2 regions of the Kurthia sp. FSL E2-0154 genome follow, and region 1 is predicted to be linked to the other one. Evidence: a T-box and tRNA genes for the amino acid it is inferred to sense, from the RefSeq annotation. Region 1 holds a T-box; the other holds one or more tRNA genes.
The links. A T-box is a leader RNA that pairs with one kind of tRNA and senses whether it is charged. The one in region 1 lies ahead of ileS (isoleucine--tRNA ligase), so its partner is inferred to be a tRNA-Ile.
Positions count from the first base shown of each region.

Region 2: it encodes a tRNA-Ile, which carries the amino acid that the T-box ahead of ileS (isoleucine--tRNA ligase) is inferred to sense. The anticodon was not compared.

Region 1 is NZ_JBBOPO010000001.1:331,125-345,009, forward strand. Features, by position in the region: gene MHB75_RS01550 (penicillin-binding transpeptidase domain-containing protein) at 1-768, shown strand, start outside; gene mraY (phospho-N-acetylmuramoyl-pentapeptide-transferase) at 917-1,888, shown strand; gene murD (UDP-N-acetylmuramoyl-L-alanine--D-glutamate ligase) at 1,890-3,248, shown strand; gene MHB75_RS01565 (cell division protein FtsQ/DivIB) at 3,261-4,010, shown strand; gene ftsA (cell division protein FtsA) at 4,324-5,613, shown strand; gene ftsZ (cell division protein FtsZ) at 5,671-6,819, shown strand; gene MHB75_RS01580 (YggS family pyridoxal phosphate-dependent enzyme) at 6,989-7,681, shown strand; gene MHB75_RS01585 (cell division protein SepF) at 7,684-8,199, shown strand; gene MHB75_RS01590 (YggT family protein) at 8,212-8,472, shown strand; gene MHB75_RS01595 (YlmH family RNA-binding protein) at 8,556-9,344, shown strand; gene MHB75_RS01600 (DivIVA domain-containing protein) at 9,437-9,946, shown strand; T-box leader at 9,999-10,227, shown strand; gene ileS (isoleucine--tRNA ligase) at 10,302-13,073, shown strand; gene lspA (signal peptidase II) at 13,246-13,722, shown strand; gene MHB75_RS01615 (RluA family pseudouridine synthase) at 13,722-13,885, shown strand, end outside.
Region 2 is NZ_JBBOPO010000001.1:1,719,741-1,729,687, forward strand. Features, by position in the region: gene MHB75_RS08415 (NtaA/DmoA family FMN-dependent monooxygenase) at 1-1,123, shown strand, start outside; gene menB (1,4-dihydroxy-2-naphthoyl-CoA synthase) at 1,185-2,003, opposite strand; gene menH (2-succinyl-6-hydroxy-2,4-cyclohexadiene-1-carboxylate synthase) at 2,022-2,843, opposite strand; gene menD (2-succinyl-5-enolpyruvyl-6-hydroxy-3-cyclohexene-1-carboxylic-acid synthase) at 2,831-4,558, opposite strand; gene MHB75_RS08435 (isochorismate synthase) at 4,548-5,936, opposite strand; gene MHB75_RS08440 (dipeptidase) at 6,034-6,972, opposite strand; gene MHB75_RS08445 (D-alanyl-D-alanine carboxypeptidase family protein) at 7,256-7,834, opposite strand; tRNA gene MHB75_RS08450 (tRNA-Glu) at 8,083-8,154, opposite strand; tRNA gene MHB75_RS08455 (tRNA-Ser) at 8,159-8,249, opposite strand; tRNA gene MHB75_RS08460 (tRNA-Asn) at 8,253-8,329, opposite strand; tRNA gene MHB75_RS08465 (tRNA-Ile) at 8,340-8,416, opposite strand; tRNA gene MHB75_RS08470 (tRNA-Gly) at 8,421-8,494, opposite strand; tRNA gene MHB75_RS08475 (tRNA-Phe) at 8,500-8,575, opposite strand; tRNA gene MHB75_RS08480 (tRNA-Asp) at 8,606-8,682, opposite strand; tRNA gene MHB75_RS08485 (tRNA-Met) at 8,692-8,768, opposite strand; tRNA gene MHB75_RS08490 (tRNA-Ser) at 8,803-8,895, opposite strand; tRNA gene MHB75_RS08495 (tRNA-Ile) at 8,920-8,996, opposite strand; tRNA gene MHB75_RS08500 (tRNA-Met) at 9,008-9,081, opposite strand; tRNA gene MHB75_RS08505 (tRNA-Ala) at 9,109-9,184, opposite strand; tRNA gene MHB75_RS08510 (tRNA-Pro) at 9,207-9,283, opposite strand; tRNA gene MHB75_RS08515 (tRNA-Arg) at 9,288-9,364, opposite strand; tRNA gene MHB75_RS08520 (tRNA-Leu) at 9,391-9,479, opposite strand; tRNA gene MHB75_RS08525 (tRNA-Gly) at 9,485-9,559, opposite strand; tRNA gene MHB75_RS08530 (tRNA-Leu) at 9,609-9,693, opposite strand; tRNA gene MHB75_RS08535 (tRNA-Lys) at 9,710-9,785, opposite strand; tRNA gene MHB75_RS08540 (tRNA-Thr) at 9,790-9,865, opposite strand; tRNA gene MHB75_RS08545 (tRNA-Val) at 9,875-9,947, opposite strand, start outside.

The DNA.
Region 1 (13,885 bases):
GTGAAAGAAAACAAGCCTAAAGTAAAAAGCTCACCTGTATCAGCAGATACAGCGAGAGAAGTGAGACGTATCTTAGCGACGACTATAACTTCAGAAAAAGGAACAGCGCAGAAGTTTGCAAGTACTGATTATGAAGTTTCAGGGAAGACAGGGACAGCACAAGTAGCTAACTCCTCTGGAGGCTATTCATGGGGGAAAAATCAATTTTTATATTCTTTCTTAGGTATGGCACCTACGAAAGACCCGAAATTGGTCATGTATGTAGCAGTGAAGAAGCCAAAATTGAAGGTAACAGAAGTGGGATCAGAACCAACTTCTAAAATTTTCAATGCAGTTATGGAAAGTAGCTTAAAATATTTAAATGTAGGTACAACGAAACAGAAAAAAAATGATTCTATAAAAATAGCAGATTATGCACAACAAGAAACAAATGTAGCAACATCAGCTATTACAAAAGAAGGGTTTGTCCCGGTTGTTATTGGAGATGGTTTAGCTGTAGCAGAACAATATCCACAAAAAAACACGACACTTTTAAAAGGTAACAAAATATTCTTGAAAACATATGGAGATATAACGCTACCAGACTTTAAAGGATGGTCACTTCGAGATCTCCTTACTTTCAAAGAACTAAGTGGTCTTAACATCGAAATTAGTGGAAGTGGTTATGTACAGAAACAAAGCGTGCCCGCAGGAACGGTAGTAAAACCAAAACAAAAAATTAAAGTTCAGTTAAAGACCCCTCAAGAGCAATATAAGAAAACAAAATAATGTAGAAGCTAAAAGGAATCACTTTTTGTCAAATGAATTCTGCAAAACACATGAAAAAAACAAGGTTTTAAGCCATTTGACCTTTAAATTTCAATGTGAAACTACTATGATAGAACATGTACTTAAACGTAATTAAAGGAGAATTAGAATGACAATTTCAATCATGCTAATTACTTTATTTGCAGGTTTTTTATTCTCTGCAATTATTGGACCATTAGCAATCCCGTTTTTAAGACGTATGAAGTTCGGACAAAGTATTCGTGAAGAAGGTCCGCAATCTCATATGAAGAAGCAAGGAACACCAACTATGGGAGGCGTTATCTTCCTATTTTCAATTGTAATCTCAACATTTGGTGTAAGTATTTATTATGGCGAATTTACCGTACAATCTGTTGTACTACTAATCGTATTACTTGGTTTTGGTATTGTTGGATTTTTAGACGATGGATTGAAAATTATTTTTAAAAGAAATTTAGGTTTAACATCACTTCAAAAGTTAATTGCTCAAATCGTTATTTCAGTATTAGCCTATTTCTTATTAAAAGGAACTGGCTTTGCAAATGAATTATCAGTACCTTATACAGAAATCGTATTAAACTTTGGTACGTTTTATATTTTATTTATGGTATTTTGGTTAGTTGGATTCTCAAATGCTGTGAATTTAACAGACGGATTAGATGGTTTGGTAGCAGGTACAGGTGCAATAGCCTTTGCAGCTTTTGGTGTAATTGCTTATGTACAAGACCAAACAGACTTATCGATTTTCTCTTTTGCAGTGGCGGGAGCGTTGTTAGGATTTCTAATATTTAATAAAAACCCTGCCAAAGTATTTATGGGGGATACAGGTTCACTGGCACTTGGTGGTGCGCTTGGAATTGTATCGATTTTAACTCATCAAGAGTTATTACTTTTATTAATTGGTTTAGTGTTTGTAGTTGAAACAGCCTCTGTTATGTTACAAGTTGGAAGTTTTAAAATTCGTAAAAAACGTATTTTCAAAATGGCTCCAATTCATCATCACTTTGAATTATCAGGTTGGTCAGAACAGCGTGTTGTTGTGACATTCTGGGTTGTCGGAATCATTTGTGCGTTAATTGCAGTGCTACCGGAGGTTTTATAGCATGAAAATGGTTGAATCGATGAAAGATAAAAAAGTACTTGTACTTGGCCTTGCTAAAAGTGGGGTAGCCGCTGCGAAACTTCTTCACAAGTTAGGTGCTTTTGTAACAGTAAATGACGCAAAGCCTTTTGAAGAAAATCAAGATGCGCAATTATTATTGCAACATGGTATTACAGTTATTTGTGGACATCACCCAAAGGACATACTTGATGATGGTTTTGAATTAGTCGTTAAAAATCCAGGTATCCCATATACAAACCCAATCATAGAAGATGCATTAATGCGTAAATTACCTGTTTGGACAGAGGTTGAGCTCGCTTATCGTATAAGCGAGGCGCCTATGATTGGTATTACTGGCTCAAATGGCAAAACAACAACCACTTCTTTATTATTTGAAGTATTAAAAGAAGGGAATTTACATCCATTAATTGCTGGGAATATTGGTACAGTTGCTTGTGGTGTTACAGCAGAAGCGACAAAAGATGAAGTGGTTGTAACAGAATTATCTTCTTTTCAATTAATGGGTACAGAGCAATTCAAGCCGAAAATCGCTATTTGGACAAATTTATTTGAAGCACATATTGATTACCACGGTACGATGGAAGACTATGCAAAAGCAAAATTTAATGTAACGCGTAATCAAGACGAAAGTGACTACCTGATTTATAATGCGGATCAAGAGATTGTTGTAAATGAAGTAATGGCTTCTAAAGCTACAAAAATTCCATTTTCATCTACCCGTATTTTAAAAGATGGTATTAGTGCAGATGATGAAATGATTTATTGGATGGGTGAACCTTATTTAGAACGCTCTGTAATTGCATTACCAGGTAAACATAATTTAGAGAACGTACTTTGTGTAGTAGCAACAGCTATTTTAATGGCGTGTCCAAAAGAAGCATTAACACACGTGCTGCAAACTTTTGCAGGTGTAGAGCATCGCACACAATTTGTTGGTATGTATAATGGACGGAAATTTTATAATGATTCCAAAGCAACGAATACATTAGCAACAAAAAGTGCCCTTTCAGCTTTCCATACACCAATCATTCTTCTAGCAGGCGGACTAGATCGAGGACATTCATTCGAAGCCCTACGACCATATATGAATAATGTAAAGGCTGTAGTTGTATCTGGTGAAACAAAAGAGCGATTTGCTGAATTTGCAAACTCTTGTGGTGTATCGGTAATTGAAACAGCTGAAATTATGGAAGATGCTGTGCCAAAAGCATACGCGTTATCTGAAGAAGGAGATACCATTTTATTATCTCCCTCATGTGCGAGTTGGGATCAGTATCCAAGTTTTGAAAATCGCGGCGAACGTTTTGTTGAAGCGGTAAAAAAATTAAAAGTAAATTAAGGAAGTGAGACAATGCAAAAAATAATTGAATTAAAAGAGCATCAAAGTGCGATTATTGAGCGAAGAAAAAAACAGAAAAAACGTAATATAATCACACTATTCATTATTCTCGGCATTGTCTTACTTATTTTAGTGTATGTGCAATCACCATTAAGTCATATTTCAAAAGTAACTATAAAAGGGAATCATTTTGAAACAAATCAATATTACATAGAAAAAAGTGGATTAACTGTTGGAGATTCATTGTGGGGATTTAAAAAAGATCAAGTAGTACAAAATTTAGAAAAGCTAGATTTTGTAAAACAAGTAACAGTCGAAAGAAAATGGTTAAATAGCGTAGCGATTAAAATAAAAGAGAATCGACGAGTAGCTATTCTAAGAACGAGTAATGCACAATATTATGTACTTGAAAACGGTGAACTGTTACCTGGTAGAATTAAACCGAAAAGTTATGAGTTGCCTATTTTCTTAAATTTACATGACGAAAAGCAACGCAAAGAACTAGTGAAACAATTAATGCAATTGTCGCCAGATTTATTGCAAATGATTTCTCAAATCGAACCAGCACCTACAAAATCAAATCCAGAATTATTAAAGATGTATATGAATGATGGATTTGAAGTGCGAATTGATATTCCAAAGATTGCATCAAAAATGAAGTACTATCCTTCAATTATTGCGCAATTAAATCAAAATAAAAAAGGTGTTATTCATTTGGAGATTGGTGGCTATTATAATTCTTTTAAATTAGAATATAAATAGACTACCTATCCAGAATATCTTTTTTTAAAAATCTATGGAATAATATGAGTAACCTAAAAATTATTTTTCTATAAGTGTGTATAAAAGAGTTTTTTAGGGTATAGAGTAGTGGTGCTTTGTCTTAATGTATGTGTTAGATATAAAGTACAATCTTCAGCATAAGTTAGTGCTAGGGTTTAAGTCGTATTTGTTTTTATTTGTTTAATCGACAAAAACCCTAATAATGTGGTAAAAAATCCTAAAGTTACTTAGACAAATATAACAATATACAATAAAATATAAAATAAAGAGAAATAAGAGGAGGTGCTATTCATTGAGTCAGTCAGAATTGTTTGTTTCATTAGACATTGGTTCAAGTTCTGTAAAATGTATCATTGGTGAAGTTGTAGATCAAACAACCATCCATATGATTGGTGTAGGTAAAGAGAAATCTTCTGGAATTAAAAAAGGAAGTATCGTCGATATTGATGCAGCAGGTCAATCGATTCGAAAAGCCATTAACCAAGCCGAACGCATGCTAGGTATTAGCGTTAAAAAAGTTGTAGTAGGTATTCCAGCAAATCAAGTAGCACTCCAAAAAGTAAAAGGTGTCGTTGCAATTAGTAACGATAATCGTGAAATTACAGATGAAGATTTAGATCGTGTAATGGAATCTGCAGAGTCAATGGTAGGGGCACACGGTCATACAAGAGTGGAGCTTATTCCAGAGCAGTTTATTGTTGATAATTTGCCAGAGATTAGCGACCCACGTGGTATGTTAGGAATTCGTTTAGAGATGGATGCTACAGTTGCAACATCTCCAGATACGTATTTACATAATATAGTACGATGTGTAGAAAGAACTGGAGTTGAAATCCAACAAATTTATTTACAGCCACATGTATCAGGCTATTATGCATTGACAGAAGATGAAAAGTCACGTGGCACATTATTTATTGATATGGGTGCAGATACAACAACAATCGGTGTTTATAAAGACAGTCGCTTTACGAATGTTGCGATGATTCCAATTGGTGGCGAAAATATTACAAAAGATTTGTCAATTATTTTAAAAACATCAATGGAACAAGCAGAGAAAATTAAAAAAGATTATGGTCATGCGTTTTATGATACAGCTTCTGACCATGAAATGTTTACAGTGCCAATCATTGGAACAGATTCTAAAGAGCAGTATAGCCAACGATTTATTTCAGAGATTATTGGAGCTCGTGTAGAAGAAATTTTTGACTTAATTTTAGACGAACTATATGCACAGCAAGTAGAAGATTTACCAGGTGGTGTCGTTATTACTGGTGGTGTGGCAAAGCTAGAAGGCTTACAAGAGTTAGCAACAGAGAAATTACAATCAAGCGTTCGATTATATACACCAACTCAAATTGGTGCGCGCGATCCTGAGCTATCGGGAGCAGTTAGTTTGATTCGCTATGCTTATAAAGATAGTGAATTTTATAATGATTACTCTGGAGAAATGTCAATCGAGGTTCCAGAACCAGAAGAACCACGGAAAGAACGCAAAGCTAAAGAGTATGACGACGAAGAAGCACCACCTAAAGAAGGTATTGTTGGTAAATTGAAGCGACTTGTAAATAATCTAATCGAGTAAAGATAGAGAAACGAACTGAATATTTCTACAATGATAAGCAAAAGAGGAGGAAATGGCATGTTAGAATTTGATACAAATGATGATGCACTAGCCGTAATTAAAGTAATTGGTGTTGGCGGCGGTGGTAATAATGCTGTAAATCGTATGATTGAGCATGGTGTTCAAGGTGTAGAATTTATTGCTGTTAATACAGATGCACAAGCATTAAAGCTATCAAGTGCTGAAATAAAATTACAAATTGGTGCTAAATCAACACGTGGATTAGGTGCAGGTGCTAACCCAGAAGTTGGTAAAAAAGCAGCGGAAGAAAGTAAAGAACAATTAGAAGAAGCATTAGCTGGAGCAGATATGGTATTTGTTACTGCTGGAATGGGTGGTGGTACGGGTACTGGTGCGGCACCTGTTATTGCACAAATTGCTCGCGATTTAGGCGCTTTAACAGTAGGTGTTGTTACACGTCCATTTACATTCGAAGGTCGTAAACGCCAATCACAAGCATTAGCTGGTACACAAGCAATGAAAGAAGCGGTAGATACATTAATCGTTATTCCAAATGATCGCTTATTAGAAATTGTTGATAAGAGTACACCAATGCTTGAAGCATTCCGTGAAGCTGATAATGTACTTCGTCAAGGGGTTCAAGGTATTTCGGATTTAATCGCTGTACCAGGTTTAATTAACTTAGACTTTGCAGACGTAAAAACGATTATGTCTAATAAGGGCTCAGCATTAATGGGTATCGGTGTAGCCTCGGGTGAAACACGCGCTGTAGAAGCGGCGAAAAAAGCTATCTCAAGTCCATTACTTGAAACATCCATTACAGGTGCAAAAGGCGTTCTAATGAATATTACGGGTGGAGCAAGTTTAAGTTTGTTTGAAGTACAGGAAGCGGCAGCAATCGTTGCATCTGCATCAGACGAAGATGTTAATATTATCTTCGGTTCTGTTATTAATGATGACTTAAAAGATGAGATTGTTGTGACAGTTATTGCAACAGATTTTAATGAAGCAGCTGTTGTGCCAGATCCACGTCAAATGATGCGTCCGGGTCTGAATCAGACTGCGCGCCCACAACAAGTACAACAGTCACCTCAACCAGTACAACAACCGGTTCAAGAAGAGACAGCAACAACTTCAAATAATACGATGTCTGAAGATACGTATGAAATCCCAGCATTTTTAAGAAATCGTAAAAATCGCCGATAAAGTAATATAGGTGAGTATCATTTTGAGCCAACAAGTGTTGCACACTAACATTTGTTGGCTTTTATTACAAGCACATAACAGTGTAGACATATAGGGTGCTATTCATTGAAATCTCTTTATATGCTTGATACAATGAGACTATAAGTAACTTTGAAAAGTTGGGAAGAATATGAAAACAATTACAGAGAATCTAAAAAATATTCAACAACATATAATAGAGGCAGCTGAAAAGGCGCAGCGTAATACCGAGGATGTTCAAATTATTGCAGTTACAAAACAAGTATCAATTGAACGCGCGCAAGAAGCAATTAGCAATGGTTTGCGACATTTAGGTGAAAACCGCCCTGAAGGATTGATTGCTAAAGAAGAAGTAATTGGTAAACAAGCGATCTGGCATTATATTGGTTCTTTACAAACTAGAAAAGTGCGTAAAGTAATTAATCAAATTGATTATTTACATTCATTAGATCGTCTTAGCTTAGCAGAAGAAATTGAAAAAAGAGCAAATCAAGTAGTAAAGTGTTTCGTACAGGTCAATGTTTCAGAAGAAGAAGCTAAGCATGGTTTAAGTGTAGAAGAAACGATTCCATTTATTAAAGATTTAGCAGCATATTCTAAAATTCAAATTGTAGGCTTAATGACGATGGCACCAAATACAGAGGATGAAGAAATTATTCGCTACACATTTAAGGGTTTAAAAAAATTACAACAACAAGTCGTAGATTTACAAATCCCGTATGCGCCATGTTCAGAACTTTCGATGGGTATGTCGAATGATTATGCAATTGCAATTGAAGAAGGCGCAACCTTTGTGAGAATTGGTACGGCTTTAGTTGGAAGTGAAGGAAGTGTTTCGGAGTGAAAATGAAAAATGTCGTTAAAAACTTTTTTAGACTAGATGATGAAGAGTTCTATGAAGAAGAGGAAACAACATCGACACAAGTAAAATCAAAACAACAACCAGAAGCACAACCACCTGTTCAAGAAGTATCAAAGAATGCAATGGCGATTCCAAATCGACCACGTCCGAATAAGTCAAAAAAGCCGACAGCAGTACCAACTGTTATTGAAAATGAGCAGGTAGGCTCGATTCATAACGTGGTGAGTTTTACACAAAAAACATCAAAAGTGATTTTATTTGAACCATTTTCTTATACAGAAGTAGAAAATATCGGAGATTGTTTAAAAAATAAACGAGCAGCAGTTGTAAATTTACAGCGTATTGATAAAGTACAAGGAAGTCGTATGATTGATTTTCTAAGTGGTGTCATTTTCGCTTTAAATGGTGATATTAAACAAGTCGGTTCAAATATATTTTTATGCACACCTGATAATGTTGAAGTAGATGGGACTATTTCAAATTATCATTTTGATGATTAGAGGAGATATTACATGTTAATAAACGTAATTAATATCGCGTTTGAAATTTATTTTTATGTCATTATTGCTTATGTATTGATGTCATGGTTACCGGCATTACAAGAGTCTACTTTTGGTCAAGTGATTGGCAAGATTGTTGAACCTTATTTGGAAATTTTCAGAAAGATTATTCCACCGATTGGTATGATTGATATTTCACCAATTGTTGCAATCATCGCACTGAATTTTATTCAACTTGGTGTAATCAAAGTATTGTTTTATCTAATGTATTAAATAGAATGTTGAAGGGTGACCTTTTCACAGTATCGTTCGTAAGTCACTATACTGAGAGAAGGTCACTTTTTTGAGGTGAAAACATGGAAGAAATTTTACAACACTTTCGAGAAGATGAGCAGCCTTTTGTTATTCAAGCGAAAGAATGGATTGCAGATGTGGCATTAAGATATACACCAAAACTAACCGCTTTTTTAGATCCACGCCAAATTGCTATTATTACATCTTTAGTAGGTCAAAATGGTGATGTAAAGATTCAAACATCTGGTGGTTTTGTAGAAGCAGAAAGACAGCGTGTGCTGCTATACCCAGATTACTTTGAGCCAGAAAAGAATGATTTTGAGTTAGTGGTATATGAATTACGTTACCCCGCAAAATTCTTACAATTAAAACACGGTGATGTTTTAGGTGCGTTAATGGCATCAGGTTTAGATCGTGGTAAGTTTGGGGATATTAGAATAGATGGAGAAAAAATCCAATTTGTTATACAAAAAGCATTTGCATCCTTTATTATGGTTAATTTAGAGTCCATTCATAAAGCGAAGGTTCATTTAATGGAAGTGACAGAAGAAGCTCATTATCTTTTGCCACAAGATCAATGGACGGAACAATATGATACGGTATCTTCGTTACGTTTAGATACAGTAATTGCATCTGTTTATAAAATATCACGTCAAAAGGCATCCCAATTGATTCAAGCTGGAAAAGTAAAAGTGAATCATCAGCAACAAGAGCAAGGAACAATGGAGTTAGAAGAACAAGATTTAATCTCAATTCGGGGGTTTGGTCGCTCTATGATTCGTTCAATCGAAGGACGTACAAAAAAAGATAAAATTCGTATTGTATTTGGGAAATTAGAAAGAAAAAGATAAAAATTATAAAAAATAATAATAGTAGATGAAGTTATACCTAATGAGGGGTATAATAAACCTATCTATATTGACAGGAAAAAGGGGAGAAAAATATGCCAATATCACCAATCGATATACATAATAAGGAATTCAACCGCGCGTTTCGTGGATATAATGAAGATGAGGTTAATGAATTTTTAGAACAAGTCATGGAAGATTTGAAAGTCATTTTAGACGAAAAAAAGGAATTGGAAAACCGTCTGGTATCGATGAATGAGCAAATTGGTCATTATAACTCTTTAGAAGATACACTTCAAAAGTCGATTATTGTGGCACAAGAAGCGGCTGAAGAAGTGCGTCGTAATTCACAAAAAGAAGCGAAGTTAATTGTGAAAGAAGCAGAGAAAAATGCCGATCGCATTGTGAACGAAGCACTTTCAAAAGCGCGTCGCATTGCGATGGAAATTGAAGAACTGAAAAAACAATCAAAAGTATTCCGCAATCGCTTTAAAATGATTGTAGAAGCACAATTGGACTTAATCGAGAATGATGATTGGGATCATTTGATGGAATATGAAGCAGATACATCAGAGCTAGAACATTTAAATTTACCACAAGAATAGTTGAGTACTACTTGACGAATGCGAAACGTTTTTTTATAATCGCATTATATGTATAAAAGTATTGATAGAGACAGTATTTTATGAGAGCAGTAAAGCGATTCGAGGATAGTGTAAGCTCGGACAACGTAATCATAAGAGAAAATCACTCTTGAACTAGATTGCTGAACAGATTTAGTAAGCAATCTCGGGCGCACACCGTTACTGTGTTCTAAGAGGCAAATTAAGTAGAATTAGTTTGCAACTAGGGTGGTACCGCGAGAATACTCCTCCTCGTCCCTTTGGGATGGGGAGTTTTTTTATTTCCTGGGAAATTTCCTAGGGAAAATATGAGATGAATTAGAGGAGGAACTTCAATATGGATTATAAAAATACACTATTGATGCCAAAAACTGATTTCCCGATGCGTGGAAATTTACCAAACAACGAACCAAAAATCCAAGATAAATGGAACGAGATGGATATTAATAAACTTGTTCTTGAACGTACAAAAGATCGTACACCATTTATCTTACATGATGGACCTCCGTATGCGAACGGCGATTTACACATGGGTCATGCTTTAAACAAAGTATTAAAAGATATGATTAACCGTCACCGCTCAATGACAGGTTATTTTGTACCGTACGTTCCTGGTTGGGATACGCATGGTTTACCAATTGAACAAGCATTAACTAAAAAAGGACATGACCGCAAAAAAATGTCGGTAGCAGAATTCCGTGAGTTATGTATGCAATATGCATATGAACAAGTAAATAACCAACGTGAACAATTCCGTCGTATTGGTGTTCGTGGTGATTGGGAAAACCCATATATCACATTAAACCCTGAGTTTGAAGCTCGTCAAATTGGTGTATTTGGTCGTATGGCTGAAAAGGGTTATATCTATAAAGGTTTAAAACCTGTTTACTGGTCACCTTCAAGTGAGTCAGCATTAGCAGAAGCTGAAATCGAATATGCTAATGTAACATCACCATCAATTTATGTAGCATTCGCTGTAGAAGATGGAAAAGGCGTTGTGAACCAAGATGAAAAGTTCATCATCTGGACAACAACACCATGGACAATCCCAGCGAACTTAGGTATTTCAGTAAATCCTGAATTCACCTATATTGTAGTGAAAGCAAACGATCAAAAATATATCGTAGCAAAAGATTTATTAGAGGACGTTGCACAAAAACTAGGTTTTGAAAATGTGGAGATTGATCGTGAAATCTCAGGTGCAGATTTAGAAAACGTAACAGCGAAACATCCTTTATTTGACCGCACATCATTAGTGATGTTAGGTGACCACGTAACAGCAGAAGCTGGTACAGGGTGTGTTCATACAGCAACAGGCCATGGTGAAGATGACTATCAAGTTGGTAAACGTTATGGTCTTGAAACATTATCAATCGTTGATAACAAAGGTATGATGACAGAAGATGCAGGTGAATTTGCTGGTTTATTCTATGAAAAAGCAAATGGACCAATCTGTGATAAGTTAGAAGAAGTAGGTGCTTTATTAAGCAAAACATTCTTCGAGCACTCGTACCCACATGACTGGCGTACAAAAAAACCAGTTATTTTCCGTGCAACACCACAATGGTTTGCATCAATTGAAAGTTTCCGCGGCGAATTATTACAAGCGATTCGTGAGACAAACTTCACACCTGTATGGGGCGAAACACGTCTGTATAATATGATTCGTGATCGTGGTGACTGGTGTATTTCTCGTCAACGTACATGGGGTGTTCCAATTCCTGTATTCTATGCTGAGAACGGTGAAGAAATTATTACAAAAGAAACAATTGAACACGTACAAAACTTATTCCGTGAACACGGTTCAAATATTTGGTTCCAAAAAACAGCAAAAGAGTTATTACCAGAAGGCTTCACACATCCTGGTTCACCAAATGGTGAGTTTACAAAAGAAAATGACATCATGGATGTATGGTTTGATTCAGGTTCAACACATCAAGGTGTATTAGATGAGCGTCCAGAATTACGCTACCCAGCTGATTTATACTTAGAGGGTTCTGACCAATATCGTGGTTGGTTCAACTCGTCATTAATCACATCGGTTGCAATTAATGGTCACGCACCTTATAAAGGTTTACTATCACATGGTTTCGTACTAGATGGTGATGGTCGTAAGATGTCTAAATCACTTGGTAACATCATCGCGCCATCTAAAGTAATGAATCAATACGGTGCAGATATCCTACGTCTATGGGTTGCTTCTGTTGACTATACAGCAGACGTTCGTATCTCAATGGATATGTTAAAGCAAGTTTCGGAAGTATATCGTAAAGTACGTAATACGCTTAAATTCTTACATGGTAACTTACACGACTTCAATCGTGAAACAGACTATGTAGCATATGAAGATTTACGTGAAGTAGATCAATACATGTATATGAAGTTACAACAGTTCATCAAAACAGTTCGTGAAGCATATGATGCATATGAATTTGCAACAGTGTATAAAGCGATGAACAACTTCATCTCATCTGATTTAAGTTCATTCTACTTAGATCTTGCGAAAGATGTTGTCTATATTGAAGGTTATGATCAACCAGCTCGTCGTGCGATGCAATCTGTTATTGCGGATACATTAGATGCATTACTAAAACTATTATCACCAATCATTCCACATACAGCGGATGAAATGTGGTCGTATTTAGAAGAAACAGATGTACCTTCTGTTCAATTAACAGACATGCCAGATGCGGTTGAAAAAGCCAATTTCGAAGCATTAGATGAAAAATGGTCACGTATTATGGAAATTCGTAGTGTTGTGTTGAAAGCACTTGAACAAGCGCGTAACCATAAAGTTATCGGTAAATCACTTGAAGCGAAAGTAACAGTTTACTGTGATGAGCAAACAACAGCATTGCTACAAGACCCTACAGTTAACTATGCGCAATTAAGCATCGTTTCTCAATTTGTAGTAGGTGGCTTAACAAGCGAAGCACCTGATAGCGCTATAGAGCAAGATGGTATTGCGGTAACAGTAGAAAAAGCTGAAGGTGAAAAATGTGAGCGTTGCTGGACAATTTCAGAAACAGTTGGCTCTAATGAACAACACCCTACACTTTGCGCACATTGTGCAGAAGTAGTAGAAGCTTATTACGTAGAAGCTGAATAATAAGAATTTAAACATCTTCCTATAATCGTTCATTCGGTTTGGGAAGATGTTTTTCTTTGTGTGCAATTCGTGAAAGAAGTAGAACATGAATAAAAAAATCTTTCGGTTATTTCTCAAAAAGTGAATGGGTATGGTAAAATGAGTAACATATTGTATAGACGGAGGAAACAAGGTGTTTAAATATTATCTTATTGCATTATTTGTTATTGTGTTAGACCAAGTAACGAAGTGGTTTGTAGTAGACAATATGGAACTTGGACAAGAAGTGTCGGTATTTGACCCATATTTATCTATTTATTCGCATCGAAATCGCGGCGCTGCGTGGGGAATTCTACAAGATCAATTCTGGTTATTCGCCATCATTACAGTAGTCGTGGTCGTAGGGATTATCTATTTTTACCATAAAGAAGCAAAAAGAAAACCGTTATTACAGGCGAGTTTAATGATGCTTTTAGGTGGTGCAATTGGTAACTTTATCGACCGAGTATTTCGTGGAGAAGTTGTCGATTTTGTCAGTGTATTAATCCCAGGAATCAATTATCAATTCCCGATTTTTAATATTGCAGATGCAGCGTTAACGCTCGGCGTTATTATGTTAATTATATATATTCTTTTCGAAGATCGAAAAGTAAAGAAAAAGGTGAAGTAATGTCAGAAACATTTTTAATTACAGCAGAACAAAAAGGTCAACGTCTTGATAAAGTCTTAGGAGCTTTACAAGAAGAATGGTCGCGTGGTCAAATTCAAACATTTATTGATGAAGGTCATTTATTAGTAAATGGAGAAAAAGTAAAAAAAACATATAAACTAAA
Region 2 (9,947 bases), 1.4 Mb from region 1:
TCATGCTTTTCCAGCAAATGATGCACAAGTCATGCCTGCATTTTGGTTTGATCCACTAATTAACTTAACAGCTATTTCTCAAGTAACCCATCATATTGGTTTAGTTGCCACTATTTCAAGTACTTTTTCTAATCCCTATACAGCTTCTAGACAGCTATTAAGTTTAGATCATCTTACCGAAGGGCGCGTAGGTTGGAATCTCGTTACATCAATGAGTGACAATGAAGCTCGTAATCATAGTATGGAGGCATTACCACCCCATAATCAACGCTATGAAAAAGCTGAAGAGTTTTCGATACTTATGGATCAGCTATTTTTATCTTGGGATGCTTGCGATTTCGTCCATAATCGTGAAGAAAATAAAATCATCAATACTTCAAATATTCACTCTTTTAATCACAGTGGTCATTATTTCCAAGTTGCAGGTCCTTCTACTGTACCAAAAAGTCCACAAGGTGCACCGGTCAAAATGCAGGCAGGTGCTTCAAAACAGGGCGTTGCTTTAGCGGCTAATCATGCGGAAGTAGTCTATTCAGTCTCATGGAATCTCAAGCAAGCTAAAAATTTTCGACATAAATTAAATGACGCAATTGAAAAATCATCTAACTCTAAGAAACATATTAAAATTTTACCTGGATTAGTAACATATGTAGGTCATACACATGAAGAAGCTTTAGCTAAAAAAAAAGCTATAGACCAAGCTCTCCCAATTGAAGTTGCTTTAAAACAATTAAGTTCATTTATTCAGCAAGACTGCTCAAATTGGAATGTTGATGAAAAGGTCCCTCCATTACCTCCTGTAGAAGCATTCAATGGACCTGTGGGACGCTACGAAACGATTCTAGAAATCATTCGTGATACTGATCCAACTGTGAAAGAATTACTCGGTTACTTGAATGCTGGTGGTGGACATTGTACATTGATTGGTACACCACAGGAAATTGTTGATCAAATGGAGATATGGTTTAAGGAAGGCGTAGCTGATGGATTTAACCTTATGCCTCCAATATTACCTGATAGTTTAGAAGATTTTGTTGACATGATTGTTCCTGAAATGCAAAAAAGAGATATTTTTAGAAAAGCTTACACAGAGCATACATTCCGCGAACGCATGGGATTATGATAATAAAAAAGTAGCGTAAACCATCCAAAGGTCTACGCTACTTTTTATAATTATTTAAGTTCTATGGGAAACGTGGGAACTGACCGAAGTCTGGTTGACGTTTTTCTTTGAATGCATCGCGACCTTCTTTTGCTTCATCTGATGTGTAGTAAAGAAGTGTTGCGTCACCTGCAAGTTGTTGAATACCTGCTAGACCGTCTGAATCTGCATTGAACGCGCCTTTTAACATACGAAGAGCCATTGGTGAAAGTGCAAGCATTTCTTCACACCATTTCACTGTTTCGTCTTCTAACTGCTCGTAAGGTACTACTGTATTAACTAAGCCCATATCAAGTGCTTCTTGTGCATCATATTGACGGCATAAGAACCAAATTTCACGTGCTTTTTTATGACCAATAATACGTGCTAAGTAACCTGCACCGTAACCACCGTCAAATGAACCTACGCGAGGACCTGTTTGACCGAAGCGTGCATTATCAGCTGCGATTGTTAAGTCACAAACAACGTGTAATACGTGTCCGCCACCGATTGCATAACCTGCTACCATCGCAACAACTGGTTTTGGAATTTTACGAATTAATGTTTGTAAATCTAATACGTTTAGACGTGGAATATTATCGTCACCTACATAACCACCGTTACCACGTACTTTTTGGTCACCGCCTGAACAGAATGCTTTTTCGCCTTCACCTGTTAAGATGATTGCACCGATTTTCGCATCATCACGCGCACGTGTGAAAGCATCAATCATTTCAGCAGTTGTTTTTGGACGGAATGCATTACGAACCTCTGGACGGTTAATCGTAATTTTTGCGATTCCATTGTATGATTCATATTTAATGTCTTCATAGACATGTTCTGTTACCCATTGACGAGTCATTATGAACTCCTCCTACTATTATAGATGTAATTGCTCTTTTACTATTGTAGCAAAAGATTGTGGATTTTCCACATGAATTGCATGCCCAACTTTTGGTACAACAATTTGTTGAGCATTTGGAAATAGTCCCTTCATCTGCTCAGAGATTGTTATAAACTTCAAGTCAAGCTCTCCATTTAATAATACCACATTTTTCTCGAATTTTGACAACTCCGACCAATATGAATTTTGTTGCCCTGTTCCCATTCCACGTAAACTGTTCGCTAAACCAATCTCTTGTTGATTCAAGCGTTCCTGTCGAATCGCATGTTGCTTTTCTTCAGATAATAACTTTTGTGTTTGGAATAACGGGATATCTTGCCAATAATCAACGAAATCCACGATACCTCGCTGTTCAATTCGATCTGCCAGTAAATGATCCAACTGAATACGCTGCTCTCGCTCTTCAATTGTTTTTAAACCTGGTGACGCATTTTCTAAAATTAGCGTATGAATACGTTGTGGATAATTCATTGCATAAGCTAACGCCACACGTCCTCCCATTGAATAACCAATTAAATCGAATTGTTCGATTTGTTTCCATTCAAAGAAGGCTTCTAATATTTCAACTTGTTCTTGCATAGAATAATAGCGCAATAACTTCGGTGCATCCGTCTGACCATGTCCAACTAAGTCAATCGTAATCAGACGATGTGTAGCAGGAAGTTGTTCAATCACTTCATCCCACGTGCGTGTACTACCTGTAAAGCCATGTAAAAAGACAATTGTTTGCTCTTGTCGGGCATTATGTACTTCATAATGTACATCAATGCCACGTATATTCGTTATTACACTTGCCATAATTGATTAAGCTCCTCATTCATGCCTGCCCATAGTTTACGATGTGTGACAACATTCTCTTCACGATTCGTTTGTACTTCAATGATTCGAAGATTTTTTTCTTTCGGTTGTTGTAAAACAGACTTAAATTCTTCCTTCGTATGAACATGCTCATACTGTGCATCATACATACGTGCCAATTCTTCAAAGCCAAGCCCTGTAGGTGTACCAAATAATTGTTCATAATGTGCTTCAATAGATGATTGTGCTAAATAAGAGAAAATACCGCCACCATCATTATTCATCACAATAATCGTTAACTGTGTATCTTGATAACGACTCGCAAGCAAACCATTCGCATCATGTAAAAATGCTAAATCACCAATTAATAAGTACGTGTCGCGCATCGTACCTAATTGTGCGCCAATTGCAGTAGATACAACACCATCAATACCATTTGCACCACGATTCGCAAATATACGAATATTACGTTCAGTTTGATAGAAGAATGTATCTACATCACGTATTGGCATACTACTGCTCACAACTAAATCACTTTGATCTGGTAAACATTCAAACAGCGTTCCTGCCAGTGCACCTTCATCATGCTCTTGAGCAATATAGGCTTTGACATGTTGACATGCAATTTCATTTGCTCGTGTAAAGATTTGTTGATATTCCACATCATAGTTCATCTCATCTACATTAAAATCAGACATCCAAGAATCGATTTCTGCTTGAATGTGTGTAGTTGTAACACCTAACGGATCTCTAAATAAACTATCTTCATCTACTGTAATAAAAGTACGAGGTTTCACGGCTTTTAAAAATAGTGTTAGCGGCTTTGAAACAGGCTGCGCACCAAATCGAATGACCGTATCTGGATGCATGTTCTTTTTAAATACATCATTTTTTAAGATACTATCATAATGTTCGATCACATAATGCTTACAGTCATTTGGCACTTGGGTACGTAGCTGCGATAAACTTTCAACTAATACAGGCCACTTTAATGTACGAATAAATGACCAAACTTCGTTTAAATCTGTACCTTCTGCTAATTCCCCCATTACAACAAAACCTTTTCTAGCTTGTTGAATAGCCTCTTTCCAAAATTGTAGTGCATCATTACTTGGTACGAGTTTCGCAGTAAATGACTGATGAAAAGTTGGCTTTGGTAATTCATCTTGAAAATCAATCAAAAGCGGTTCTCTAAAAGGAATATTTAAATGTACAGGTCCTTTAGGAGAAGCCATCGACACAGTTGTAGCGCGTGCAATATGACGTTCAATATGAGGCAGTGTCGCTTCATATTCGTCTGGAATTGGTAAATCAACAGACCATTTCACATGATGTCCATATAAGTCCGGTTGATTAATCGCTTGCGGTGCTCCGACGTCGCGCAGTTCATGCGGACGATCTGCTGTTAAAATAATAAGTGGAACTCGTGCATAATATGCTTCTACAATCGCAGGAAAGTAGTTGGCTGCTGCTGTCCCTGATGTACAGAGTAACACAACAGGCTTCGCCTTTGTTTTCGCCATACCTAGCGCTAAAAAGGCTGCTGAGCGCTCATCTACTTGTCGAACTACGTTAAACTCTTTAGAAGATGCAAACCCATAAGCAAGAGGTGTCGAACGTGATCCTGGACTTATAACAACATCGGTTACGCCAGACTCTGCTAATGAGCCGATGATTCGATAAACATAATCCGATAGAATTTGCTTATTCATCATTCAACTTTCCTCCTAATGTACGTAACATCGGTCTAAACTTCACCAATGTTTCCTCGTATTCACTTTGTGGTTCAGAATCTGCTACAATGCCGCCGCCTGCATATAAATAAGCTTTTTTATCTTGTAATAATGCTGAACGAATCGCAACAGCAAACTCACCGTCGCCATCTGCGTTAAGCCAACCAATTGGTGCTGCATATACACCACGATTCATCGGTTCATACTGGCGAATCATCTCCATCGCAACTTCACGTGGTGACCCTCCAAGCGCAGGCGTTGGATGTAATTTTTCAACCATTTGTAAGATTGTCGCATCTTCTTTTAAAATACCTTCAATTGGCGTATGAAGATGCTGAATATCACGAATCTTTAATAAATCTGGATGATTTGGTAACGTATACTGTTCACACGTTTCTTTAAATGAATTTGAAATCATATCTACAACATACTGATGTTCTTGTAAATTCTTCGTATCATTTAAAAGAATACGTCCAAACTCCTCATCTTCTTGAACCGTTGTACCACGTCGAATTGAACCCGCTACACAAGATGAATACGCTTTTTTATGATTTACAAAAACTAGTCGCTCAGGTGTGGCACCTAAAAACAAGTCTTGCCCTTGCTCCTGTGCAAATAAATAACTTTCTGGTTGTTCTTCTGAAAGTTGCGCTAATAAATTCGACGTATTTACTTCTTTGTCAAACGTCAGCGCAAGTGAGCGCGCAATCACGACTTTATCTGCTTGTTTTGCTTTGATTTGATTTGTTACTTGTGTAATAGATTGAAGATATTCCTCTTTATACGGTTCTTCTGTTAATACAACATGTGGTTTGATATACGTCTTTAATGTACGTCCTTTCGCTTGTTCAAGCAATGCTTCTCGTTCTTCTCGTGCAAGCTCAATATCTTCATCTGTAATGACTTCATCTGATACAAGATGCGTGTTCATATAAAAACGTCCATTTGACTCTACTAATTGGTGTTTTGCCAGTGCGAAATTCGCATGCGAAAAATTCGCCCATTCATCCGATACACCTTTTTTCGGATCAAAGGTAAAGCTACCAAATAGAATGGGTTGTTGTTTAATTCCTTTTAACGATGTTGAATGAATCAAATGCTTCCATGCTTTTTCAACATCTTCATAGCGAGCATCTGCATCATTACTTTTAATTGTATAAGCATGACCTAGCCCAACTAAAGTGAAATCTTTATCTTTGTTTTGCCAATAAAAACATTGTCCCTTAAACTTTTCTTCGCCGATTTCAAAAAATACTAAAGTAGATTGTGTTTCTAACTCTTTCGACTCAATATAAAAGTGGACTGTCGACTGATCAGTTTTACTTAGATCGCCGTTTATCGTCGACAATTTACGATTCATCAAAATTACCTCCGTCAGTAGATTCTAAATCTACTCGTACATACTTACTTCATATACTATCATACAACTTTATAAGCTATTCAGCACATAATAAATCCTAGCTTCTTTCGATTTTAGAAATAAAATGTTGAAAGTTTTCAGCTGCAATTCCTTTTATTTCTTCTGTTGTAAAAATACCCTCTAATGCTTGTAAAAGATTCGGTATTTCCTCTGTTCTCGTCAGATTTTCAACATACAAATCAATTCCCTCAAAATCTGAGCCAAGACCAACTCTAGATGGTGTGATAATTTTAGCAAGATGTTTAATATGCTTTACTAAGTCATCAATTGTCACAGATGCTTCATTGCTAATAAAAGGAGGATAGAATACACAATGTACATGCCCACCTTTTTCAGCAACTGCTCTTAATTGTTGATCATATAAATTACGTGGATGATCTTGAATAGCACGTGCATTTGAGTGACTAGCAATCACATACTTTGCTTCTTGCAACGTATCCCAAAAACCCTGTTCATTTAAATGCGATACATCGATAATAATGTGATGTGCATTTAATAAAGCAATGACTTCTCGACCAAAAGGTTTAATCCCCATTGCTGGATTCTCTTCAGCGCCATAAGCTACTGCATTTTCATGATTCCATGTTAGACCGCATAATAAAATGCCTGCATCTATAAATGTTTGGAGTTTTCGCAGATCTGAACCAATTGCATCGCAGCCTTCTAAACTTAGAACAGCACCGATTTGATTTGGTTGTAATTGTTGTAGTTGTTTCCAATCTGTAATGTGTACCATTTCTTCATAAGGTGTTATGATTTCCTGATGAAAAATTTCTACTTGGCGAATCGCTTCTAAGTATCGTTGATTTTCATTTAGTGTATCGTCTATAAAAATCGCAAATACTTGTAATTTCGTATTTGTCTTTTTTAATTGTTCTAACGTTACTTCTAGTTTCTCATTGTTTTTAAAAGAGATTGGTGCTTCTGCTTGTGATAATGTATAAAGAACGTCACAATGCAAATCAATTATTTCCATTCTTACACCTCGTTTTACTATTCCATTACTTTAACTATATAGATGTTTTAGACATTGTTCTAGTAAATATAAGAAAAAAGTCAAAACAATATCGTTCTGTAACGACATCGTTTCGACTTTTATTAATAGCAGAATATAATGTTGTTGCATCTACAATGTGCATTGGTTCTCCACTTGCAGCCCCTTCCCCTTTTTATTAGCAACTGAAGCAAGTGACAAATCACTCTCTAATGTATATCCTGTTTTTTCACCTACAAATGTAAAAGAACACTTTTATTAGAGTTTATTTTATTAAACAGTGTGCTTGAGAATGAAAACCCTTGAGGACGTAAATACGTTTTTGAACACCATACTGTTTAGCAGAGAAGATTTCTTTAAATGTTATGTTTTTCATTCCATATTGAAGCAACTTCATTAAATCATATGCAGTTAAATAATGATTACCATGATGGAGACCTTCAACATTTTCAAAATGAGTTTGATTCATATCAAGTTCTTTTAGCTTCTCATTCATTAAATGAACGAAGTTTTTTTCATCACCTACAACATATTTTGCAATAGCTAAAGATGCATCTGCTCCTGAATGTAACATAACACCATAAAGTCTATCTTCAACTCTCACTTTTTCATTAGGCTTAAATCCAACAATCGAAGCGTTTGTTTGTTGAATATAATCAAAAATTGAATTCGGAACGGTTACTTTATTTTGTAAATTCGGAATATTCTCTAATGCAACAGTAACAGTCATTAATTTAGTTAAAGAATCTGGATAAGCTCTTTTTTCAGCTTCTTTTGCATAAAGTACTTGATTCGTATTTAAGTTAATTAAAAGAGCTTCTTTACTTTTAATATTCTTTTTCAAGGTATTTTTATTTTGAATAAGTAGCACTTTATTTTCTTCTTCTATATTTTTTTCATAACAATCGGTATGGTTTTTTCATTGGCAAATAACTCCTGAACTTGCATTATGGCAATAATGCATCCAGATAAAATAACCGCTGTTACTTCATATATTCAATTAATACTAGATATTTGTTAGAATACCCGACCAAATAATTTAAAAAACAAAAAAATAATCGATTGCATATAATATGCAATCGATTATTAGTATGACCCCTACGGGATTCGAACCCGTGTTACCGCCGTGAAAGGGCGGTGTCTTAACCGCTTGACCAAGGGGCCAATATGGCGGAGAAGGAGGGATTTGAACCCTCGCGCCGGTTGCCCGACCTACACCCTTAGCAGGGGCGCCTCTTCAGCCACTTGAGTACTTCCCCATATGGCTCCGTTGGCAGGACTCGAACCTGCGACCCTCTGATTAACAGTCAGATGCTACTACCAACTGAGCTACAACGGAATCATATAAATGGTGGGCCTAAATGGACTCGAACCATCGACCTCACGCTTATCAGGCGTGCGCTCTAACCAGCTGAGCTATAGGCCCATTTTGGAGCGGGTGAGGAGAATCGAACTCCCGACAACAGCTTGGAAGGCTGTGGTTTTACCACTAAACTACACCCGCAATCATGGTGGGTTTGGACGGAATCGAACCGCCGACACTTAGAGCTTCAATCTAATGCTCTACCAACTGAGCTACAAACCCATGATTGTATTTATGTATATTTTGTAAAAATGGCGGTCCGGACGGGACTCGAACCCGCGACCTCCTGCGTGACAGGCAGGCATTCTAACCAGCTGAACTACCGGACCATTTTTAATTGGTTGCGGGGACAGGATTTGAACCTGCGACCTTCGGGTTATGAGCCCGACGAGCTACCGAACTGCTCCACCCCGCGATAATAATATTTATATTGTATGGTATGGCTAATATGGAGGAGGAAGAGGGATTCGAACCCCCGCGCGGTTTGACCCGCCTGTCGGTTTTCAAGACCGATCCCTTCAGCCAGACTTGGGTATTCCTCCGAGATAGTATATAAAGTTCTTACTTGGTGGACCTTGCAGGACTCGAACCTGCGACCGGACGGTTATGAGCCGTCTGCTCTAACCAACTGAGCTAAAGGTCCTTTAGGTAATATGGCGGCCGAGGGGATCGAACCCCCGACCTCCCGGGTATGAACCGGACGCTCTAGCCAGCTGAGCTAGGCCGCCATAATAATATTGGTTAAAGTTTTAAATTGGTGGAGCCTAGCGGGATCGAACCGCTGACCTCCTGCGTGCAAGGCAGGCGCTCTCCCAGCTGAGCTAAGGCCCCAATATAATGGGTATGTTGTTAATGGTCGGAATGACAGGATTCGAACCTGCGACCCCTTGGTCCCAAACCAAGTGCTCTACCAAGCTGAGCTACATTCCGGAAATGGTGCGCCCGGCAGAAGTCGAATCCACAACCTTCTGATCCGTAGTCAGACGCTCTATCCAATTGAGCTACGGGCGCAAAAATAATATACGGTTTTTAAAAAATGGTGCCGAGGGCCGGAATCGAACCGGCACGGTGATCACTCACCGCAGGATTTTAAGTCCTGTGCGTCTGCCAGTTCCGCCACCCCGGCATATTTGGAGCGGAAGACGAGGTTCGAACTCGCGACCCCCACCTTGGCAAGGTGGTGTTCTACCACTGAACTACTTCCGCAATATGCTTAGATATTTTTATCTGACAGTTATGAAATTATAAGAAACTATGGTGCGGGTGAAGGGAGTCGAACCCCCACGCCTTGCGGCGCTAGATCCTAAGTCTAGTGCGTCTGCCAATTCCGCCACACCCGCATAGTAAATATTAAAGTGGTGAGTCATGCAGGATTCGAACCTGCGACCCTCTGATTAAAAGTCAGATGCTCTACCAACTGAGCTAATGACTCAAAATGGTGCCGGCGAAAGGAGTCGAACCCTCGACCTACTGATTACAAGTCAGTTGCTCTACCAACTGAGCTACACCGGCATATTTTGATGGTGGAGGATGACGGGATCGAACCGCCGACCCCCTGCTTGTAAGGCAGGTGCTCTCCCAGCTGAGCTAATCC